Regions from separate parts of the Streptomyces sp. NPDC006339 genome, predicted to be linked through region 2. Evidence: riboswitches for the same ligand, from Rfam matches in the RefSeq annotation. Region 2 holds a riboswitch; the other holds the start of a gene.

Region 1 (6,968 bases), on a different contig from region 2:
CGATCCGCTGTAGAAGACATAGCCGCCGGCCTCGGGGACGCCGATCATCGGCGGGACGGCCATGATCCCGCCGTCCAGGTAGCGGGCGCCCCGCTCACGGGCCCGGGCGGCGCGGGCCCGGGCCTGGGCGGGCGTGGTGGTGGTGAGGTTGACCAGGTCCTTGCCGGTCAGGTCGGCGTCGGCGAGGGCCTCGCCGACCGAGGCGTCGTCGAGGAGGCAGACCACGACGAGGGTGCTCGCGGCGACCGCCTCGGCGACGTCGGCGGCGGCCTTCGCGCCCTCGTCGACGAGCGCGGCGGCACGGGCGGGGGTGCGGTTCCAGACGGTGAGCGGGTGCCCCTCGGCGAGCCAGGTGCGGGCCAGGGCGGTGCCCATCGCGCCGAGGCCGAGGAGGGTGACGGGGGTCTTCTGCGAGGTCGTCTCGTTCATGTGCCCAGGCTGCGCCCCGGGCGGTTGAGCGCTCAAGTACGCACTTCGAAGTGGGTGGTTACCCTGGAGTGAGCGAGCAGGTCAGGAGGGTGGGGCATGGCGACGCTGAACCGGCCGGGGGCCGACGACGGGGACCACATCTGCGGCATCGACACCGCGATGGACATCATCGGGGGCAAGTGGAAGGTGCTCATCCTGTGGGCGCTCCACGAGCACCCGAACCGCCGCTTCGGCGAACTGCGCCGCATGGTGCCGGGGATCACCGAGAAGGTGCTCGCCTCCCACCTGCGCGAGATGGAGGCGGACGGCATCGTGGACCGCGTCTCCTACGACGAGGTCCCGCCCCGCGTCGAGTACGCCCTCACCAAGGACGGCATCCGGCTCAACGACGCCCTCGAACCGCTCGCCGCCTGGGGCCGCGAGCGGAAGGAACGGGACGACCGGGACGGCGCCGCCCAAGGCGGCGCCTCCTAGGACGCCCCGCCCTGGGAAGGCGCTCCGCCCAGGGCCTCCAACTGGTCCAGGAACCAGCGGCGGGGCGGCAGGGCGGTGGCCGCCGCCGCGAGGCGCTTGGTGCGGTCGGCGCGGTCCGGGGCGGGCATCGACAGGGCCTCGTGGAGGGCCTCGGCGGTCTCGGTCACGTCGAAGGGGTTCACCGTCAGCGCGTCGGCGCGCAGCTCCTCGTACGCGCCCGCCTCCCGGGACAGCACCAGCGCGCAGCCCTCGTCGGACACCACCGGGATCTCCTTGGCGACCAGGTTCATGCCGTCCCGCACCGGGTTGACGAGGGCCACGTCGGCCATCCGGTACGCGGCGAGGGAGCGGGCGAAGTCGTCCTGGACGGAGACCAGGACGGGCTGCCAGTCCGCGGTGCCGAACTCCTCGTTGATCCGCTCCGCGAGCGCGCTCACCGCGGCCGTGTAGGAGCGGTAGCTCTCCAGGTCCTGGCGGGAGGGGTAGGCGGAGGCGAGGTGGACGACGCGGCCGCGCCACTCGGGGTGTTCCGTGAGCAGCTCCCGGTAGGCCAGCAGGCCGCGCAGGATGTTCTTGGACAGCTCCGTGCGGTCCACCCGGACGATCGTCTTCCGGTCGCCCACCTCGGCGCGCAGGGCCGCGAGCCGCTCCTCGACCTCGGGGCGGTGGGCCAGGGCCCGCAGCTCGTCGCCGTCGACGCCGAGCGGATGGACCGCCACCCGGGAGCCGCCGGCCGCGCGGGCGACGGGAGGGTCGGCGCGGAAGGCGTCCGCCCAGGCCCCGGTGTGGAAGCCGATCTCGTCCGCGCCCAGCATGCCCTCCACCAGCTCCTGGTGGATGTCGTCCGGCAGCATCGCCAGATAGGCGGGCGAGGCCCACGGCGTGTGGGTGAAGTGCGCGATCCGCAGGTCGGGCCGCAGCGCGCGGAGCTGCCCCGGGACGAGCGCCAGGTGGTAGTCCTGCACCAGCACCGCGGCGCCCTCGTCGGCGGCCTCGGCCAGCGCCTCGGCGAAGGCGCGGTTGTAGGCCCGGTAGGAGTCCCAGCGGCGCCGGAAGGCCGCGTCGAAGACGGGCTCGCGCGGGATGTCGTAGAGATGGTGGTGGAGGAACCACAGCACCGAGTTCGCGATGCCGTTGTACGCGTCGGCGTAGACGTCCGGGTCGATGTCGAGCATCCGCACGCCCGGCTCGGACACCCCGCGCCGCACGGCCTCGCGGTCGCCCTCGCCGAGGGCCGCGCACACCCACAGCCCGTCTCCCGCCGCGTCCTCCGAGAAGACGGCGCTCAGGCCCGACACGAGCCCGCCGCCGCCCCGCCGGGTGTCCAGCGCTCCGTCGTCCCGCAGGGTGTACGAGAGGGGGCCGCGGTTCGATGCAACGAGGACTGAAGCCATATGGCGAACCTAGCCCGTCCGGTAAACGCTCAAACGTACGGATTCGAGCCAGGCTCGCGGTGGCCCGTGGGCTCCCGGTGACTCCGTACGGCGGCGCCGGCCACCACACCCGTCGCCCCCAGCGCCAGACCGAGGCCGCCGAGCAGCCAGAGCCGCTCCTCGGCCGTGCGGCCCGACTCCGGCTGCTTCTCCGGCTCCCGGGCCGCGGCCGGGGCCACGGCGGCGAAGGCGGCGTCCGCCGCGGCCGGGGCCGCCCCGGTCACGAGGAGCGCCCCGGCGCCGAGGCCCAGGACCGACAGCAGCATGCCCGTTCCGATTCCGTGTCTCCACCGCATGAAACGGAAATCTAGGCAGAAAGGATCATCATCCGGTGTTACGCCACGCGTCGGCGCGCGTACTCCGCGATCTCCGCCATCGGCGGCCGCTCCTCCGTGTCCACCGCGTACGTGCGCGGCGCGAAGCCGCCCTCCCCGCTCCGCTCGAACTGGGTCAGCCGCGGCCGCACCAGATGGCCCCGCGAGAGCCGCAACTGCGCCGTCCGGTAGATCGCCGCCGCCATCCGGCCCAGCGCCTGCCCGTCCTGGTGCCGGTGCTTGCGCACCCCCACGTCCACCTGCGCGAGCGCGTCCAGACCCACCGTGTGCAGCGCGTCCACCAGCAGGCCCAGCTCCACCCCGTAACCGACCGGGAACGGCAGCCGCTCCAGGAGCGAGCGGCGCGCCGCGTACTCGCCGCCGAGCGGCTGGACGAAACCGGCCAGTTGCGGCCAGTGCAGATTCAGCAGCGGCCGGGCCACCAGCTCCGTCACCCGGCCGCCCTGACCGGGGGCGTCGCCGAGCGGACGGTCGTACATCGCCTTCACGAAGTCCACGTCCGGGTCGGTCAGCAGCGGACCGACGATCCCCAAGACGAAATCCGCCGAGAAGTCCCGCAGATCGGCGTCGACGAAGCAGACCACGTCCCCGCTCGTCGCCATCAGCGACCGCCACAGCACCTCGCCCTTGCCCGGCACCGCCGGTATCCGCGGCAGGATCGCGTCCCGCGCCACCACCCGCGCCCCCGCCGCCGCGGCCACCTCCGCCGTACGGTCCGTGGAGCCCGAGTCGATCACCACCAGCTCGTCCACCAGCGGCACCGCGTCCGTCATCAGCTCGCGGCGGATCACGGAGACGATCGCGCCGACCGTCGCCTCCTCGTTCAGCGCCGGCAGCACCACGCTGACCTTCGTGCCCCGCTTGGCGGCGAGGATCCGCTCCAGCGGACGGTCGGCCACCGACCAGGACCGCCGGGCCAGCCAGCGCTCCACTTCTTCCAGCAACGTGATCTCCATCTCGCGGATCGGACGACCGTCTCCACCTCGGAAGGCTTCGGTTACAGTCTTGAACAACGCGGATGCCCGATGCATGTCGGGGTGCCGACCGCGTTCCACAATCGAATACCGCTCATCCAGAGGGGCAGAGGGAAACGGCCCGTTGAAGCCCCGGCAACCCTCCAGTCGGTTACTCGTCCTCCAGCGAGGCTCCCGGCTAGGGAAGGTGCCAAATCCGTCTCATGGCGAAATGCGTCATGAGGAAGATGAGGAGAAAGGGCCTCGCCTCCATGGCTGTACAGACGGTTGCCACCACCGCCACCCCCCGGACCCCGGTCGACCTCGGTCCCGCGTCCGGGCTCTCCTGCCGCGAATGCGGCGAAACCTTCGCGCTCGGTCCGATCTTCGCCTGCGAGCTCTGTTTCGGCCCGCTCGAAGTCGCCTACGACCTGCCGACCGGTGAGCCCGAGGCCCTGCGCAAGCGCATCGAGGCCGGCCCCGCCAACATCTGGCGCTACGCCCCGCTCCTCCCCGTCCCCGCCGACGTCGCCGAGAAGCCCAACCTGAACCCCGGCTGGACCAAGCTCGTCCAGGCCGACAACCTGGCCCGCGAGATCGGCGTCGAGCCCGGGAAGCTGTTCGTCAAGGACGACTCCGGCAACCCGACCCACTCCTTCAAGGACCGGGTCGTCGCCCAGGCCCTGGAGGCCGCCCGCGCCTTCGGCTTCACCACCCTCTCCTGCTCCTCCACCGGCAACCTGGCCGGCGCCGTCGGCGCCGCCGCCGCCCGGGCCGGCTTCCGCTCCTGCGTGTTCATCCCGCACGACCTGGAGCAGGGCAAGGTCGTCATGGCCGGTGTCTACGGCGGCGACCTGGTCGCCATCGAGGGCAACTACGACGACGTCAACCGCTTCTGCTCGGAGCTCATCGGCGACCCGCTCGGCGAGGGCTGGGGCTTCGTGAACGTCAACCTGCGCCCGTACTACGGCGAGGGCTCCAAGACGCTCGCGTACGAGATCTGCGAGCAGCTCGGCTGGGTCGTTCCGGACCAGTTGGTCATCCCGATCGCCTCCGGCTCGCAGCTCACCAAGATCGACAAGGGCCTCCAGGAGCTCATCAAGCTCGGCCTGGTCGAGGACAAGCCGTACAAGATCTTCGGCGCCCAGGCCGAGGGCTGCTCCCCGGTCTCCGCCGCCTTCAAGGCCGGTCACGACGTGGTCCGCCCGCAGAAGCCGAACACCATCGCCAAGTCGCTGGCGATCGGCAACCCGGCCGACGGCCCGTACGTCCTCGACATCGCCCGCCGCACCGGCGGCGCCGTGGAGGACGTGAACGACGAGCAGGTCGTCGACGCGATCAAGATCCTGGCCCGCACCGAGGGCATCTTCGCCGAGACCGCGGGCGGTGTGACCGTCGGCGTGACGAGGAAGCTCGTCGAGGCCGGTCTCCTCGACCCCTCGCTCACCACCGTGGTCCTCAACACCGGTGACGGGCTCAAGACCCTCGACGCCGTTGCCGACACCTCTCAGGCGACCGCCACCATCCGCCCGAGCCTCGACGCGTTCCGCGACGCCGGCCTGGCCCACTGAGACCCGCCCCCAGCGCGCCGAAAGGTTACGTAGACATGGCCGTGAACGTCCGCATCCCCACCATCCTCCGCACCTACACGGGCGGCCGGGCCGAGGTGCCCGCCGAGGGCGCCACCCTCGCCGAGGTCATCGCCGACCTGGAGAAGAACCACACCGGCATCGCCGCCCGCGTCCTGGACGACCAGGGCAAGCTGCGCCGCTTCGTCAACGTGTACGTCAACGACGACGACGTGCGCTTCGAGCAGGGCCTGGAGACCGCGACGCCGGACGGCGCGGGCGTCTCGATCATTCCGGCGGTCGCCGGCGGCTGCTGAGCCCGGCCCCCGTCGGGGCTCGGCCCGGAGATCTTCCGCTTTACAGAATTGCCCCTTCCGCTGCCAGAAGCGGAAGGGGCAATTCTGCATGGTTGAGCGCGGTAGAGTTGGGGAAGTCCCCTCCGCTGCTCATGCCAGGCGCATATGAGAATGCGTCGCCGCTCGACAAGATGCAGCCAAAGTGCCCGTGCCTTGTGTACCTTCTGCGCGCTTTGCCGGGCCCGACTTGCCCCGTAATTCCAGGGATTCTCCCTGATTCCCCTTTCCGGCGTGCCCAGAATTCTCGTCCGATTGCCCTGTTGCAGAGGGCAGTTGGGCAGATACATTCAGCCGCGGTCGACGCGTTCCGGCGCAGGGTCTGACCCGGGTCCGCGAAGTGCGGTCCCGCGCAAGGGCCAGTAATAGGGGAGTTAGGCATGGCTCAGGGCACCGTCAAGTGGTTCAACGCGGAGAAGGGCTACGGCTTCATCGCGGTCGACGGTGGTGCGGATGTTTTCGTCCACTACAGCGCGATCCAGATGGACGGCTACCGCACCCTTGAAGAGGGTCAGCGGGTCGAGTTCGAGATCTCGCAGGGCCAGAAGGGTCCGCAGGCGGACATGGTCAAGCTCGCCGTCTGAGCGCGGCGCGATCGGCCACCGACGCACTTCCGTCGAGGGGCCCGCATCCTGACCGGGATGCGGGCCCCTCGCGCGTGCGCGGACCGGGCCGCCGGGGGTGGCCGTGCGACCGCCCGCGACGTGGCTCCGCGGCTCTCGATCTGCGGGAGTCGCTTGCACTCTCCTAGGGCGAGTGCTAATCATTGGCGTTAGCACTCTGAAGGTGAGAGTGCTTACGAGGATCGGGCAGACGAGGTCGCAGGCAGCGTGGGGCAAGGAACCACGAGGCTCGCGGGCCGTCCGTCGCGGGCGTCGGCGCGGTCCAGGAGCGTTATCCACCCCATGTCCGGGAGGACCACTTCACATGGCCAAGATCATCGCGTTCGACGAGGAGGCCCGGCGCGGTCTCGAGCGCGGCATGAACCAGCTCGCTGACGCCGTCAAGGTCACCCTCGGTCCCAAGGGCCGCAACGTCGTCCTCGAGAAGAAGTGGGGCGCCCCCACGATCACCAACGATGGTGTCTCCATCGCCAAGGAGATCGAGCTCGAGGACCCGTACGAGAAGATCGGCGCCGAGCTGGTCAAGGAAGTCGCCAAGAAGACGGACGACGTCGCCGGCGACGGTACGACCACCGCGACCGTTCTCGCCCAGGCGCTGGTCCGCGAGGGCCTGCGCAACGTCGCCGCCGGCGCCAACCCGATGGCTCTGAAGCGCGGCATCGAGAAGGCCGTCGAGGCCGTCTCCGGCGCCCTGCTCGAGCAGGCGAAGGACGTCGAGACCAAGGAGCAGATCGCCTCCACGGCCTCCATCTCCGCCGCCGACACCCAGATCGGCGAGCTCATCGCCGAGGCCATGGACA
Region 2 (6,968 bases):
ACCTGCCGACCGAGCAGGACACCGCGCACGGCGCGGTGAAGGTCGCCGACGACCCGTTCGCCGACCCGGGCCTTCCGCCCCACAAGCCGCGCATCCAGGACATCGACGAGCGGGCCGCCAAGCGGTCCGAGCGCGCGATCGCCTTCATGTTCACGCTGTCGATGCTGGCCACGATCGGCTTCATCGCCTCGTACGTGATCTTCCCGGTCGACAAGATCGTGTACATCTGGCCCTTCGGCCGGGTGTCCGCGCTCAACTTCGCCCTGGGCTGGACGCTCGGCCTGGCCCTGTTCTTCATCGGCGCGGGCGCGGTCCACTGGGCCCGTACCCTCATGTCCGATGTCGAGGTCGCCGACGACCGTCACCCGATCGAGGCGTCGCCCGAGGTCAAGGCGAAGGTCATGGCGGACTTCGCGGCCGGTGCCGCCGAGTCCGGCTTCGGCCGCCGCAAGCTGGTCCGCAACACGCTCTTCGGCGCGCTGGCCATGGTGCCGCTCTCCGGTGTCGTGCTGCTCCGTGACATGGGCCCGCTGCCCGAGAAGAAGCTCCGGTCCACCATGTGGGCCAAGGGCAAGCAGCTCATCAACATGAACACGCACGAGCCGCTGCGTCCCGAGGACGTCGCGGTCGGTTCGCTGACCTTCGCGATGCCCGAGGGCCTGTCGGAGCACGACCACCACTTCCAGACCGAGATCGCCAAGGCCGCCCTGATGATCGTCCGGATCCAGCCGGAGGACATCAAGGACAAGCGCGAGCTCGAGTGGTCGCACGACGGCATCGTCGCCTTCTCGAAGATCTGCACCCACGTCGGCTGCCCGATCTCCCTGTACGAGCAGCAGACGCACCACGTGCTCTGCCCGTGCCACCAGTCCACCTTCGATCTGTCCGACGGCGCCCGCGTCATCTTCGGCCCGGCCGGCCACGCCCTCCCGCAGTTGCGGATCGGCGTGAACGACAAGGGCTTCCTGGAGGCGCTCGGCGACTTCGACGAGCCCGTCGGCCCTGCCTTCTGGGAGCGCGGATGAGCACTGTGACCAATACGCAGAAGAAGGCCCCCGCCGGTGAGCGGGTCGCCGACTGGGCCGACGGCCGCCTGGGGATCTACACGCTGGCCAAGGCCAACATGCGGAAGATCTTCCCGGACCACTGGTCCTTCATGCTGGGCGAGGTCTGCCTCTACAGCTTCCTCATCATCATCCTGACGGGCGTCTATCTGACGATGTTCTTCCACCCGTCGATGAACGAGGTGGAGTACACCGGACCGTACGTCCCGCTCCAGGGACAGCTCATGTCCGAGGCGTTCAACTCGACCATGCACATCTCCTTCGAGGTGCGCGGTGGTCTGCTCATCCGGCAGATCCACCACTGGGCGGCGCTGATCTTCCTCGCCGGCATGTTCGTGCACATGATGCGCGTGTTCTTCACCGGCGCGTTCCGCAAGCCGCGTGAGATCAACTGGCTGTTCGGCTTCCTGCTGTTCTTCCTGGGCATGTTCACCGGCTTCACCGGTTACTCGCTCCCGGACGACCTGCTCTCCGGCACCGGTGTCCGCTTCATGCAGGGCGCGATCCTGTCCGTGCCGATCGTCGGTACGTACCTGTCGATGTTCCTGTTCGGCGGGGAGTTCCCCGGCGGCGACTTCGTCGCCCGGTTCTACTCGGCGCACGTGCTGCTGCTCCCGGGCATCATGCTCGGCCTGGTGGTCGCTCACCTGATCCTGGTGTTCGTCCACAAGCACACGCACTTCGAGGGCCCCGGCCGCACGAACAAGAACGTCGTCGGCATGCCGCTGCTGCCGGTGTACATGGCCAAGGCCGGAGGCTTCTTCTTCCTGGTCTTCGGTGTCATCGCGGTCATCTCGGCGATCGCCTCGATCAACCCGATCTGGGCGCTCGGCCCGTACCGTCCGGACCAGGTGTCGACCGGCGCCCAGCCCGACTGGTACATGGGCTTCGCCGAGGGTCTGATCCGTGTCATGCCGGGCTGGGAGATCAACATCTGGGGCCACACCCTGGTCCTGGGCGTGTTCATCCCGCTGGTGATCTTCCCGCTGGTGCTCGGCGCGATCGCGGTCTACCCGTTCATCGAGTCCTGGATCACCGGCGACAAGCGCGAGCACCACATCGCGCAGCGCCCGCGCAACGCTCCGACGCGCACCGCCTTCGGTGTCGCCTGGATCACCGCGTACATGATCATGCTCGTCGGTGGTGGCAACGACCTCTGGGCCACGCACTTCCACCTGTCGATCAACGCGATCACGTGGTTCGTCCGGATCTTCTTCTTCGTCGGCCCGGTCATCGCGTTCATCGTCACCAAGCGGATCTGCCTCGGCCTCCAGCGCCGGGACAAGGACAAGGTGCTGCACGGTCGCGAGTCCGGCATCATCAAGCGCCTGCCGCACGGTGAGTTCGTCGAGGTCCACACCCCGCTCAGCCAGGGCGAGCTGCACAAGCTCACCGCGCACGAGCAGTACGCGCCGGCCGAGCTGCCGCCGGCCGTCGACGAGAACGGTGTGGAGCGCAAGATCGGCCGCATGGAGAAGCTCCGGGTCAAGCTCAACCGGGGCTACTACGGCGCCGACAACCAGGTCGCCAAGCCCACCGTCGAGGAGTACAAGGAGATCCAGAGCGGCCACGGCCACCACTGATCCCCTTGACCTCCTGATGTAGGTCGCCACGGCGAGAGCCCCGTCCATTCGATGGACGGGGCTCTTCGCCGTACCGGGAGATCGATAGGGTGGGGACACCCGTGGAGACACGCCCGTACGACACACCAGGAGCGACCATGAGCGCTGTGAACCCCGCTGGAGGCGACACCGCGGCGGGCCGCTCCTGGCCCGTCGTCCTGGACGGTCTGCTGAGCGGCCGCGACCAGAGCGCCGAGGACACGGCCTGGGCCATGGACCGGATCCTGCGCGGCGAGGCGACGGACGCGCAGATCGCCGGCTTCGTGGTCGCCCTGCGCGCCAAGGGCGAGACCGTGGAGGAGATCACCGGTCTCGTCCGGACCATGTACGCGCACGCCAACACCATCGAGGTGCCGGGCGCCACCGTCGACATCGTCGGCACCGGCGGTGACGGCGCCAAGACCGTGAACGTCTCCACCATGTCGGCGATCGTCGTGGCCGGCACGGGCGCCAAGGTCGTCAAGCACGGCAACCGGGCCGCGTCCTCGGCCTCCGGTGCCTCCGACGTCCTGGAGAAGCTCGGCGTCAACCTGGAGCTGACCCCGCGGCGGGTGGCCGAGGTCGCCGAGGAGGCGGGGATCACCTTCTGCTTCGCGGTCAAGTTCCACCCGGCGCTCCGCCATGTGGCCATGGCCCGCAAGGAGCTCGGCATCCGCACGGTGTTCAACTTCCTGGGACCGCTGACCAATCCGGCCCGGGTCAGGGCCCAGGCCACCGGAGTCGCCGACGCCCGGATGGCGCCGATCGTCGCCGGGGTGCTCGCCGAGCGCGGCTCCTCCGCGCTGGTCTTCCGGGGCGACGACGGCCTGGACGAGCTCACCACCACCGCGACCTCGCGGGTCTGGATCGTCCGGGACGGCACCGTCCGCGAGGAGCACTTCGACCCCCGGGACGTCGGCATCGACCTGGTGCCCGTGGAGGCCCTGCGCGGCGCCGACGCCTCGTACAACGCCGACGTCGCCCGGCGGCTGCTCGCCGGCGAGACCGGTCCGGTACGGGACGCGGTGCTGCTCAACTCGGCGGCGGCGCTGACCGCCCTGGAGCCGGGGGAGGGCACCCTGGCGGAGCAGTTGCGGGCCGGCATCGAGAGGGCGGCCGAGTCCATCGACTCCGGTGCCGCCCGGCGCGCCCTGGAGCGGTGGGTCGCCATCAGCAACGCGTAGGCGGCGCGACGCGCGGCCCCGTCCGGAATGCGGACGGGGTTGCGCGTCGACGATCACCTGGCATAGCTTCTGAACCAGGTCATGAGTGACAGCCATCAAGGCCCCGGCCGGCTGTCCGGCAACCCTCCGTCCGTGGCGGGGTGCCCCGGGTGAAGACCAGGCCGTGGACAGAAAGGTCCGCGGCAAGCGCGGACCCCTGCACACTCTCGACAGTGTGTGGCCCTGGGGTCCTTGGTCCTCAAGGGAGCAGTCTCGTGAGCAAGCGAATGCGTTAGGGCCTCGAAGCCCCTTCTTCGCCATCCCCTTTTCCCTTTTTCCGTGCCTCCGCGGTCGTGTGTCCCGTCGCGTCGAGGCGCTGAATTCGCCTGCCTTGTACGGGAGTTCGCCATGTCCGTGATCACTGCTGCCACCGACCCGTCCGTCTGTGCCCCGCTGGCCGTCCTGGGCCGGGACGTCACCGTCCCGCTCGTCACCGGCGGCGAGGTCACCTACGCCGCGCTCGACTACGCGGCCAGCGCCCCGGCCCTCCAGCGCGTGTGGGACGACGTCGCCGCGTACGCCCCCTACTACGGCAGCGTCCACCGCGGCGCCGGCTACCTCTCCCAGTTGTCCACCGACCTCTTCGAGAACAGCCGCACCACCGTCGCCGCATTCCTCGACTGCCGCCCCGAGGACCAGGTCGTCTTCACCCGCTCCACCACCGACTCGCTCAACCTGCTCGCCCGGGCGCTCCCCGCCGACTGCCAGGTCTTCGTCTTCGAGACCGAGCACCACGCCTCCCTGCTGCCGTGGGGAGACGCCCGCGTGACCTACCTCGACGCGCCGCGCACCCCGGCCCAGGCCGTCGAGATCCTCGAGCGCGCGCTCGCCGAGCGCGACCCCTACGGCCCGGCCCTGGTCTGCGTGACCGGCGCGTCCAACGTCACCGGTGAGCTGTGGCCGGTGCGGGAACTGGCCGCCGCGGCGCACGCGCACGGCGCCCGGATCGTGCTCGACGCCGCCCAGCTCGCGCCCCACCACCCCGTCTCCGTACGGGACTTGGACGTCGACTGGGTCGCCTTCTCCGGTCACAAGCTGTACGCCCCGTTCGGCTCCGGCGTCCTCGCCGGCCGGGCCGACTGGCTGCGGGACGCCGAGCCGTACCTCGCGGGCGGCGGCGCCTCCCGCACGGTGGCGCGCCGCGCCGACGGTGGCGTCGACGTCGAGTGGCACACCACCGCGGCCCGCCACGAGGCCGGCTCGCCCAACGTCATCGGTGTCTACTCCATCGCCTCCGCCTGCAAGGCCCTCACCGAGGCCGGTTTCGACCGGCTCGTCGCCCGCGAGCGGTACCTCATCGCGAAGGTCCGCGAGGGCCTGGCCGACGTGCCCGAGGTGCGGGTCCTGTCGCTCTTCGGCGAGGACGCCCCCCGGGTCGGCGTCCTCTCCTTCGTCGTCGAGGGCTGGAACAGCTCCCACTTCGCCGCCGCGCTCTCCGCCGAGTACGGCATCGGCGTCCGCGACGGCCTGTTCTGCGCCCACCCGCTGGTGCGCACCCTGCTCGGCAGCGACCCGCAGGACCCGGGCGCGTGCGGCGCCCCCGAGGCGAACCCGGGGGAGAGGTCGCTCAACGCGATCCGGGTCAGCTTCGGCGCGGGCACGCCCGACGAGCACGTGGAGCGGTTCGTCGGCGCGGTGAAGGAGCTGGTCCGCGACGGCGCCCGCTGGACGTACCGCACCGAGGACGGCCGCTGCGTCCCCGACCGGGGATGACCGCTCCCTCATACGGGTGAAGCCGGCCTCCCGCGGGGGAGAGGCCGGCTTCGCCGCTGTCCGTACGGCCTCAGGACTCCAGGCCGATGGCGAAGGCCGCGTCCAGGTCGTGCTGGGAGTAGGCGCGGAAGGCGACGTGCGTGTCGGTGGCCTCGACGCCCGGGATCTTGGAGATCCGGCCGGGGATCACATCGGCCAGGTCGTCGTGGCGCGGCACCCGGACCATGGCGATCAGGTCGTAGGTCCCGGTGACCGAGAAGACCTCGCTGACGGAGTCGATCGCGGCGATCGCCTCGGCGATCTCGGGGATGCGGTCCACGCTGGTCTTGATGAGCACGATCGCGGTGATCACGGCTGGCTTTCTCCCTCGGTGGCCGCGGCTGGGGGTTTCACTCTATCGGCACGTCTGTACCGCGCCCACGCGTAGACGAACCCGAAGCCGAAGCCCAGCACGTGCGCCAGATACGCCACGCCGGGCCCCGACCCCGCCGAGCGGGCCGCCAGCCACTGGAGCACGAACCAGAAGATCAGCACGATCCAGGCCGGGAAGCGCAGCGGCAGGAAGAAGAGGAAGGGGAAGAGGCTGGTCACCCGGGCGCGCGGAAAGAGATAGAGGAAGGCGCCGAGCACCCCCGAGATCGCCCCCGACGCCCCGACCAGGGTCTGCGCGCTGTCCGCGTGCGCCGTCGCGTAGCCGAGCAGCGCCAGATATCCGCAGCCCAGATAGAACAGGCCGAAGCCGATCCGGCCCATCCGCTCCTCGGTCATCGCCCCGAAGACGTAGAGGAACAGCATGTTCCCCAGCAGGTGCAGCCAGCTTCCGTGCACGAAGAGGGCGGTCAGCGGGGTGAGCAGGGCGCGCGGATCGCCGCGCGTCAGGTCGGCGGGAATCACCCCCCAGCGCTGGAAGTACGTGCTCTGCGCCACGAGCAGCTCGTCACCGGTGCCGTACACCGGATTCAGTCCCGCCACCGGACTCACGGCGAAGAGCAGCACGCAGCCGGCGATGAGGCCGTAGGTCACGGTCGGTCCGTTCCGGGCGCCCCGCCAGGCGCCGAGGGTCACGCCCCGCCAGTCGATCATGGACAGATCATGGCGTACCGGGGCCCACAGGGACAGAGTGCCTCGCCGTGACACGGGGTACCCGCGAGGCCGTAGGGTTACGGGCAGTACTCCCGCAGTTCGACGGCGCACCGCGGGCCCGTGACGCTCGTACGGAAAGAGGACGGCACGATGACGACGGTTCCCCTGCCGACCGCCGACACCCGCTGGCGCTGCACGCTCTGCGGCAACCTGACCCGCTTCGATGTGACCCGCTCGTCCAAGGTCGTCGAGTACGTCCATCTGGACCTCGCCGGAGAGCCCAA

Evidence for each region. Region 2 has a riboswitch for S-adenosylmethionine ahead of ABZ135_RS33265 (aminotransferase class V-fold PLP-dependent enzyme). Riboswitches for the same ligand answer to the same signal wherever they lie in the genome.
Region 1: it holds a riboswitch for S-adenosylmethionine, as region 2 does, so the genes downstream of both, thrC (threonine synthase) here and ABZ135_RS33265 (aminotransferase class V-fold PLP-dependent enzyme) in region 2, are expected to answer to the same signal.

What each region holds. Positions count from the first base shown of each region.
Region 1 is NZ_JBEXQW010000038.1:46,344-53,311, forward strand. Features, by position in the region: gene ABZ135_RS27430 (NAD(P)-binding domain-containing protein) at 1-429, opposite strand, end outside; gene ABZ135_RS27435 (helix-turn-helix domain-containing protein) at 526-903, shown strand; gene ABZ135_RS27440 (trehalose-6-phosphate synthase) at 900-2,297, opposite strand; gene ABZ135_RS27445 (hypothetical protein) at 2,327-2,632, opposite strand; gene ABZ135_RS27450 (glucosyl-3-phosphoglycerate synthase) at 2,671-3,615, opposite strand; SAM riboswitch class I at 3,737-3,879, shown strand; gene thrC (threonine synthase) at 3,873-5,195, shown strand; gene ABZ135_RS27460 (MoaD/ThiS family protein) at 5,231-5,509, shown strand; gene ABZ135_RS27465 (cold-shock protein) at 5,926-6,129, shown strand; gene groL (chaperonin GroEL) at 6,473-6,968, shown strand, end outside.
Region 2 is NZ_JBEXQW010000058.1:33,925-40,892, forward strand. Features, by position in the region: gene ABZ135_RS33250 (Rieske 2Fe-2S domain-containing protein) at 1-1,025, shown strand, start outside; gene ABZ135_RS33255 (cytochrome bc complex cytochrome b subunit) at 1,022-2,647, shown strand; gene trpD (anthranilate phosphoribosyltransferase) at 2,785-3,849, shown strand; SAM riboswitch class IV at 3,927-4,044, shown strand; gene ABZ135_RS33265 (aminotransferase class V-fold PLP-dependent enzyme) at 4,237-5,601, shown strand; gene ABZ135_RS33270 (Lrp/AsnC ligand binding domain-containing protein) at 5,672-5,953, opposite strand; gene ABZ135_RS33275 (rhomboid family intramembrane serine protease) at 5,950-6,684, opposite strand; gene ABZ135_RS33280 (hypothetical protein) at 6,835-6,968, shown strand, end outside.